DNA from 2 places in the Rossellomorea sp. FM04394 genome. Region 1 is predicted to be linked to the other one. Evidence: a T-box and tRNA genes for the amino acid it is inferred to sense, from the RefSeq annotation. Region 1 holds a T-box; the other holds one or more tRNA genes.

What was found. A T-box is a leader RNA that pairs with one kind of tRNA and senses whether it is charged. The one in region 1 lies ahead of tyrS (tyrosine--tRNA ligase), so its partner is inferred to be a tRNA-Tyr.
Region 2: it encodes a tRNA-Tyr, which carries the amino acid that the T-box ahead of tyrS (tyrosine--tRNA ligase) is inferred to sense. The anticodon was not compared.

Annotation. Positions count from the first base shown of each region.
Region 1 covers NZ_CP168654.1:2,108,504-2,111,909, reverse strand. The annotation lists gene ACCB35_RS10510 (permease) at 1-244, opposite strand, end outside; gene ACCB35_RS10505 (ArsR/SmtB family transcription factor) at 358-678, opposite strand; gene tyrS (tyrosine--tRNA ligase) at 830-2,077, opposite strand; T-box leader at 2,346-2,554, opposite strand; gene ACCB35_RS10495 (O-methyltransferase) at 2,611-3,270, opposite strand.
Region 2 covers NZ_CP168654.1:172,748-176,153, reverse strand. The annotation lists gene rocF (arginase) at 1-815, opposite strand, end outside; tRNA gene ACCB35_RS01000 (tRNA-Ala) at 1,455-1,530, opposite strand; tRNA gene ACCB35_RS00995 (tRNA-Lys) at 1,590-1,662, opposite strand; tRNA gene ACCB35_RS00990 (tRNA-Gln) at 1,667-1,741, opposite strand; tRNA gene ACCB35_RS00985 (tRNA-Tyr) at 1,810-1,893, opposite strand; tRNA gene ACCB35_RS00980 (tRNA-Thr) at 1,907-1,982, opposite strand; tRNA gene ACCB35_RS00975 (tRNA-Val) at 2,039-2,114, opposite strand; tRNA gene ACCB35_RS00970 (tRNA-Glu) at 2,141-2,215, opposite strand; tRNA gene ACCB35_RS00965 (tRNA-Thr) at 2,235-2,307, opposite strand; tRNA gene ACCB35_RS00960 (tRNA-Asn) at 2,310-2,384, opposite strand; rRNA gene rrf (5S ribosomal RNA) at 2,393-2,509, opposite strand; rRNA gene ACCB35_RS00950 (23S ribosomal RNA) at 2,660-3,406, opposite strand, start outside.

The DNA of each region.
Region 1 (3,406 bases):
GAAAACGAACTTTGTTTCGCAATAGATTTACGACAATAGGAATGGTTGAACATGAGCAAAATGGTGTGACGAATGCGAAAGCAACAGCAATCAGAGCACTCAACAGAGGATGGCTTCGATCCATCAGCTCCTCCATCCTTTTATAAGGAATAAATCCTTGAAGTAAATGAATCACAAAGGATATTCCAACAAACAGCGCCGTTAACTCAAGGGCAATGGTGATAAAATCTTTCAATATAGTCATTTTGACTCCCTCCATTTTTGTTTAATCAATTTTTTTTGATTAATTGTCGGAAATTATATATCAATTTTTTTTGATTAATAAATCATAAGATGTCACCATGCAAATTAATCACTTTATTCACGCCTAAACAAGCAGCAAAGTTGTTCTGATAACAAGTGATTCAATTCAGTGTGATTTAATGTATAGTAACTCCATGTGCCCCGCGTTTCTTTCCGGATCAACTCAGCGTCCATTAAAATCTTCAGATGGTAGGAAAGTTTAGATTGGGGTAAGTCTAATTTATCCGATAAGTCACATACACACACTTCTCCCATTTCAGTAATTTGGTGCAGGATAAATAACCTTTTTTGATCTGCTAGTGCCTTGAATTTTTTTTCATATTTACTGAAGGTTGAATCCAGTGATATATCTTTTAATGGAATTTGTTTATTCATGCTATCTGCTCCTCTTAAATCAAATTTATTTGATATAATCTTACTATATGCAAGATCTTCCATCAAGTCAACTATTAAATCAAAAATATTTGATTTATTCAAAAAAACGAAAGCCATCTATTCTTGTTGATTAGACGACTTTCATACGGAGTTACATTATTCTCAGCTTTTTGTACTTCCTCTTCCCTACCTGCACAATCATCCCATCTTTAACCGCTACTTCTAATTGCATATCTACAACCTTTTCTGAATTGATTCTAATACCTCCATTTTGAATCATCCGTCGCGCTTCACTCTTTGAAGCTTGCATATTTAACTCAACAAGTAAGTCGATAATTGACACTCTACTATCACCCGTCCACTCTATCTCTGGAATGTCATCAGGAAGTGCTCCTTTTTGGAATACTTCCTTAAAATTGTTCTCAGCTTGTGCGGCTGCTTCTTCTCCGTGGTACATGGACACGATGGTTTTCCCTAAATGTATTTTGGCATCTCTAGGGTGGAATGTTCCTTCGATTAATTCCTTCTCTATTTTCGATTTTTCATCTAACGATAAGTCCGTTATCAGGTTGAAATATTTGATGATCAATTCATCCGGAATCGACATCGTCTTCCCAAACATTTGGTTAGGATCTTCATCAATCCCAATGTAATTATGTTTTGATTTTGACATTTTATCTACGCCGTCAAGTCCTTCAAGTAAAGGAAGTAAAATGACCACTTGTTTCTCCTGGTTGTAATGCTCCTGAAGATGTCTTCCCATCAACACATTAAATTGTTGATCCGTCCCGCCAAGCTCCACATCACTTTCTAATGCGACGGAATCGTATCCTTGCATCAACGGGTAGAAAAACTCATGAAGCGAGACTGGCTTCCCTATTGACAATCGATTCGAAAAATCGTTTCTTTCAATTAATCGGGCAACCGTGATCTTCGATGATAAATGAATCACATCTTCAAGATTCAATGATGACAACCATTTGGAATTGTAATGAAGCTCCACCTTCTCTTTGTCGAGGACTTTCCCAAATTGCTCAAAGTAAGTTTGGGCATTTCTCTTCACCTCTTCATCAGTCAGCTGCTTCCTAGCAACAGACTTGCCGGTTGGATCACCGATTTTACCAGTGAAATCCCCGATGATGAGCTGAATGATATGACCGTTTTCTTGGAACTGCCTCAATTTGTTCAAGACAACCGTATGCCCCAGGTGAACATCGGGAGCGGTTGGGTCTAGGCCAAGCTTGACTTTCAATGGTTCTCCTGTCGCAATTGACTTGACGAGTTTTTGCCTTAATTCTGCATCTGGTATGATTTCATGAACTCCATTTTTGTATAAGGCTAACTGCTTTTCTACTTCTTCCTGCTGATCTAGTGAAAGTGATTCCCATTTGTGTTGCATGAACATTCCTCCTTGATTGATATGTTTGTTTTGTTTGAATATTTGTCAGTTTGATCGTGATCATTTTTATTTCGCTGATATACTCCTAATTCCTTTGATAAATCGATCATCCTTCTGATATATTTTGATGGCAGAAGTCGAATTTGTTATTTCTAAACGTTATATCACGAAATTCGCCGTTAAAATAAACATTTCGCCGTTATATTTCAGATTTCACCGTTATCCACTCTCCTCAACAATAAATCACACCAAAAAACCACGCCCCTAAAAAAGGGACGTGGTTAACGCGGTACCACCCTCATTGAAGATTTCTCTTCCACTTCATTCGGATAACGGACCGGCCGTTCTTTGCTACTAAGGGTTCACAGAGAATGTTTAAGGAGGTAATTCGCGCTTATCTTTGTACTGATTCCCACCAGCCATCAGTTCTCTTTACCAGGGAGATAAGTCACTACTCATTCCTATCATGACATGTACGATTATGAATTTTCATTTATTTTACAAAAGAATGCCATAAAATACAATATGAATTTTCAACCTTTCACAATCCCCATCATAAATCCGTCGTATCCTTTAGTCCCGACGGTTTGGACAACAGTAGAATCAATTCGGGGCTCTTTAGATAACATATCAACAAATTGGCGAACACCCTGAACGCTTTCATCTTGGGTGTTTTCATTGATTACTTTTCCACCGCGCACCACATTATCTGTAATAATGACAGCTCCGGGTTGTGAAAGCTCCAGTGCCCATTTTAAATAATTGCCATTGTTTCGTTTGTCTGCATCGATGAAAATAAAGTCAAACTTACCCTCAATAGTCGGCAACGTATCCAAGGCAGCACCTACCTTAATTTCCACCATATGATCCATTCCGGCATTTTGAATGTTTTTTGCGGCGACTTTTGCATGCTTTTCGCTATATTCCAATGTTATAAGATGTCCGTCCTCGGGCAGTGCACGCGCAAGCCAGATCGTACTATAGCCTCCAAGAGTCCCGATTTCCAATATGCGTTTCGCTCCTTTAAGCTGTGCAACTATAGATAGAAACTTCCCTTGATTCGGAGACACATCGATTGCAGGCAGTTCTGCTTCACTATTTGCTTTTAGTACAGAGTCCATAAGTGGATCTGATACTTGAAGTTTACTCGTGAAATATTGATCAACTTCTGTCCAAGTATTTGTTGATGTCATCATTATCGCTCCTTAGTGAGTATCAATCATAAATAATAATAGCATAATTTACCATAGAAATGATTACTTTACGCTATTCTATAATCTCTCTAAATAAAATCTTATATGAAACCTACCCATTCGGGCATAATAACCA
Region 2 (3,406 bases), 1.9 Mb from region 1:
TCTACAAATTCCGCAGATGTAATAATTCCTGCTTCTTGTAGCATCTCCATTGCTAAATGACTCTCACGGTAGCTTATCCCCCCAAGAACAGGAGTCCCTACCCCAGGAGCATCGCTAGGATCCAATCCATCTAAATCAAGAGACAAATGAACGCCATCCGTCTTACTCTTCAAGTAATCAATGGACTCTTCCATTACCTTCGTCATACCAAGGCGATCGATTTCATGCATCGTATATACTTTAATGCCTTTTTCTTTAATTAACTCTCTTTCTCCTTCATCTAAAGAACGAGCTCCAATAATGACAATGTTTTCAGGCTTAATCTTTGGTGAGTTCTGCCCGATACTTGTCAAATCTTCATGGCCGATACCCAAGCTCACCGCAAGAGGCATGCCATGAATATTACCTGACGGAGACGTATCCCCTGTATTCAAATCACCATGTGCGTCATACCAAATCACACCTAAATTCTCATAGTGAGGAGAAACACCAGCCAATGTTCCGATCGCAATACTGTGGTCTCCACCAAAGATCAATGGGAAATCTCCACTCCCTATAACATCATTCACCTTACCAGCCAACGTCTCACTGGCTTCAGCAACCGCTTTCAAGTTACGCAGGTTCGTATCAGGATTATTATGTACACGCTCTGCCTGGCCAATCTCGATATCCCCTAAGTCCTTAATCTCATACCCAAGGTTTTCAAGACGCTCAACGATTCCGGCGTAACGAATCGCACTCGGCCCCATATCCACGCCTCTGCGCATTTGACCTAAATCCATCGGTACACCAATAATAGAAATATTTTTCTTCATGAAAAATTCCCCCAATTCGAAATTTATTTACTCCTCTATTTTATCCATACTATAAGCCATGGTTCAACTGGACAGGATTGTGTATATATATGCGCGTGTAGAGGTATTTAAGGTGGAATGGTGTAAGATTATGTAGACGTTTTTTGGACGAGGATGCCAGGGGGGAAATTGATATTGATTCGTGGTCCGGGGTAAAGTGCGATTTGAAAATAAAAATTGGAATTTGAAAATAAATGGCCCAGAATTTAAAATAAAATCTGAAATTTGAAAATAAGTGTAGGAAACTTGAAAATATCCTTGGAACAGTTGGGAGAAATTAGAGGTTGAGCATTGATTTTCTTAAGAAATTCTGAAAAAGTAAAATTCAGATCTTCTAGTTGTGGCAAAGGATTTAGAGTTGATAATAAATATAGTGAAGTTTTTTAAAAGTCGATAATATATACGGGAAAGTCGATAATAAATTACGCAATCCTTTAAACTGACGCCTAAATAGTAGCATTTAATACCCATTCTATCTTCACATACAAAAAAACCTCAAATCTCCTAAAAGATTCAAGGTTTAATCATGTCGTATGTATGGTTAGTTCACTTCGCTCACGTTTCGTAAACGGAAAGATATTTTGCTTTTTACAAAAATCTTGGTGGAGCCTAGCGGGATCGAACCGCTGACCTCCTGCGTGCAAAGCAGGCGCTCTCCCAGCTGAGCTAAGGCCCCATCATGCGATTAAGATTATAGAGAAATTCTCACACCATGCGATGTGAGAAAATGTGTGATGAGCCATGAAGGACTCGAACCTTCGACCCTCTGATTAAAAGTCAGATGCTCTACCAACTGAGCTAATGGCTCGTAATGGCTGGGCTAGCTGGATTCGAACCAACGCATGTCGCAGTCAAAGTGCGATGCCTTACCGCTTGGCTATAGCCCAATAATTACTCTAATGGCATAAAAAAGGGACATTTATAGGATGTCCATTTTACACTTAAATATACAAAATGGTGGAGGGGGGCAGATTCGAACTGCCGAACCCGAAGGAGCGGATTTACAGTCCGCCGCGTTTAGCCACTTCGCTACCCCTCCAGCTAAAAAAACATGGTGCCGGCAAGAGGACTTGAACCCCCAACCTACTGATTACAAGTCAGTTGCTCTACCAGTTGAGCTACACCGGCATATTTAATTCATGGTAGCAATTAAAGGAAAGATATTTTGCTAGCGCAAAAATCTTTGGTGGAGGATGACGGGATCGAACCGCCGACCCTCTGCTTGTAAGGCAGATGCTCTCCCAGCTGAGCTAATCCTCCAATATGTAATGGTAAGTTAAAAAAATTGGTGACCCATACGGGATTCGAACCCGTGTTACCGCCGTGAAAGGGCGGTGTCTTAACCGCTTGACCAATGGGCCATTCAAATAAAAATATAAAAGCTTCCAACCGGGCTCGAACCGGTGACCTCTTCCTTACCATGGAAGCACTCTACCTGCTGAGCTATGGAAGCAATGGCTCCGCAGGCAAGATTCGAACTTGCGACCGATCGGTTAACAGCCGATAGCTCTACCACTGAGCTACTGCGGAATAATATAGCCTGGCGATGTCCTACTCTCACAGGGGGAGATCCCCCAACTACCATCGGCGCTGAAGAGCTTAACTTCCGTGTTCGGCATGGGAACGGGTGTGACCTCTTCGCCATTATCACCAGACGAATTGCTTACAATGACAAATACTATTATATAATATTTTCAGTGTTTTTCAAGGGGTAAATTAAAATTTATTCCCTGAAAACTAGATAAAGAATTGATGTCAAGAAAGCCGAATATCAGCCAATGTTGTTCATTTAAAAATGACTCTTTGTGGTTAAGTCCTCGATCGATTAGTATCAGTCAACTCCACATGTCGCCATGCTTCCATCTCTGACCTATCTACCTAGTCATCTTCTAGGGATCTTACTCACTTACGTGATGGGAAATCTCATCTCGAGGGGGGCTTCATGCTTAGATGCTTTCAGCACTTATCCCTTCCGCACATAGCTACCCAGCGATGCCTTTGGCAAGACAACTGGTACACCAGCGGTGCGTCCATCCCGGTCCTCTCGTACTAAGGACAGCTCCTCTCAAATTTCCTGCGCCCACGACGGATAGGGACCGAACTGTCTCACGACGTTCTGAACCCAGCTCGCGTACCGCTTTAATGGGCGAACAGCCCAACCCTTGGGACCGACTACAGCCCCAGGATGCGATGAGCCGACATCGAGGTGCCAAACCTCCCCGTCGATGTGGACTCTTGGGGGAGATAAGCCTGTTATCCCCGGGGTAGCTTTTATCCGTTGAGCGATGGCCCTTCCATGCGGAACCACCGGATCACTAAGCCCGACTTTCGTCCCTGCTCGACTTGTAGGTCTCGCAGTCAAGCTCCCTTGTGCCTTTACACTCTGCGAATGATTTCCAACCATTCTGAGGGAACCTTTGGGCGCCTCCGTTACTCTTTAGGAGGCGACCGCCCCAGTCAAACTGCCCACCTGACACTGTCTCCCACCCCGATAAGGGGCGCGGGTTAGAATTTCAATACAGCCAGGGTAGTATCCCACCGATGCCTCCACC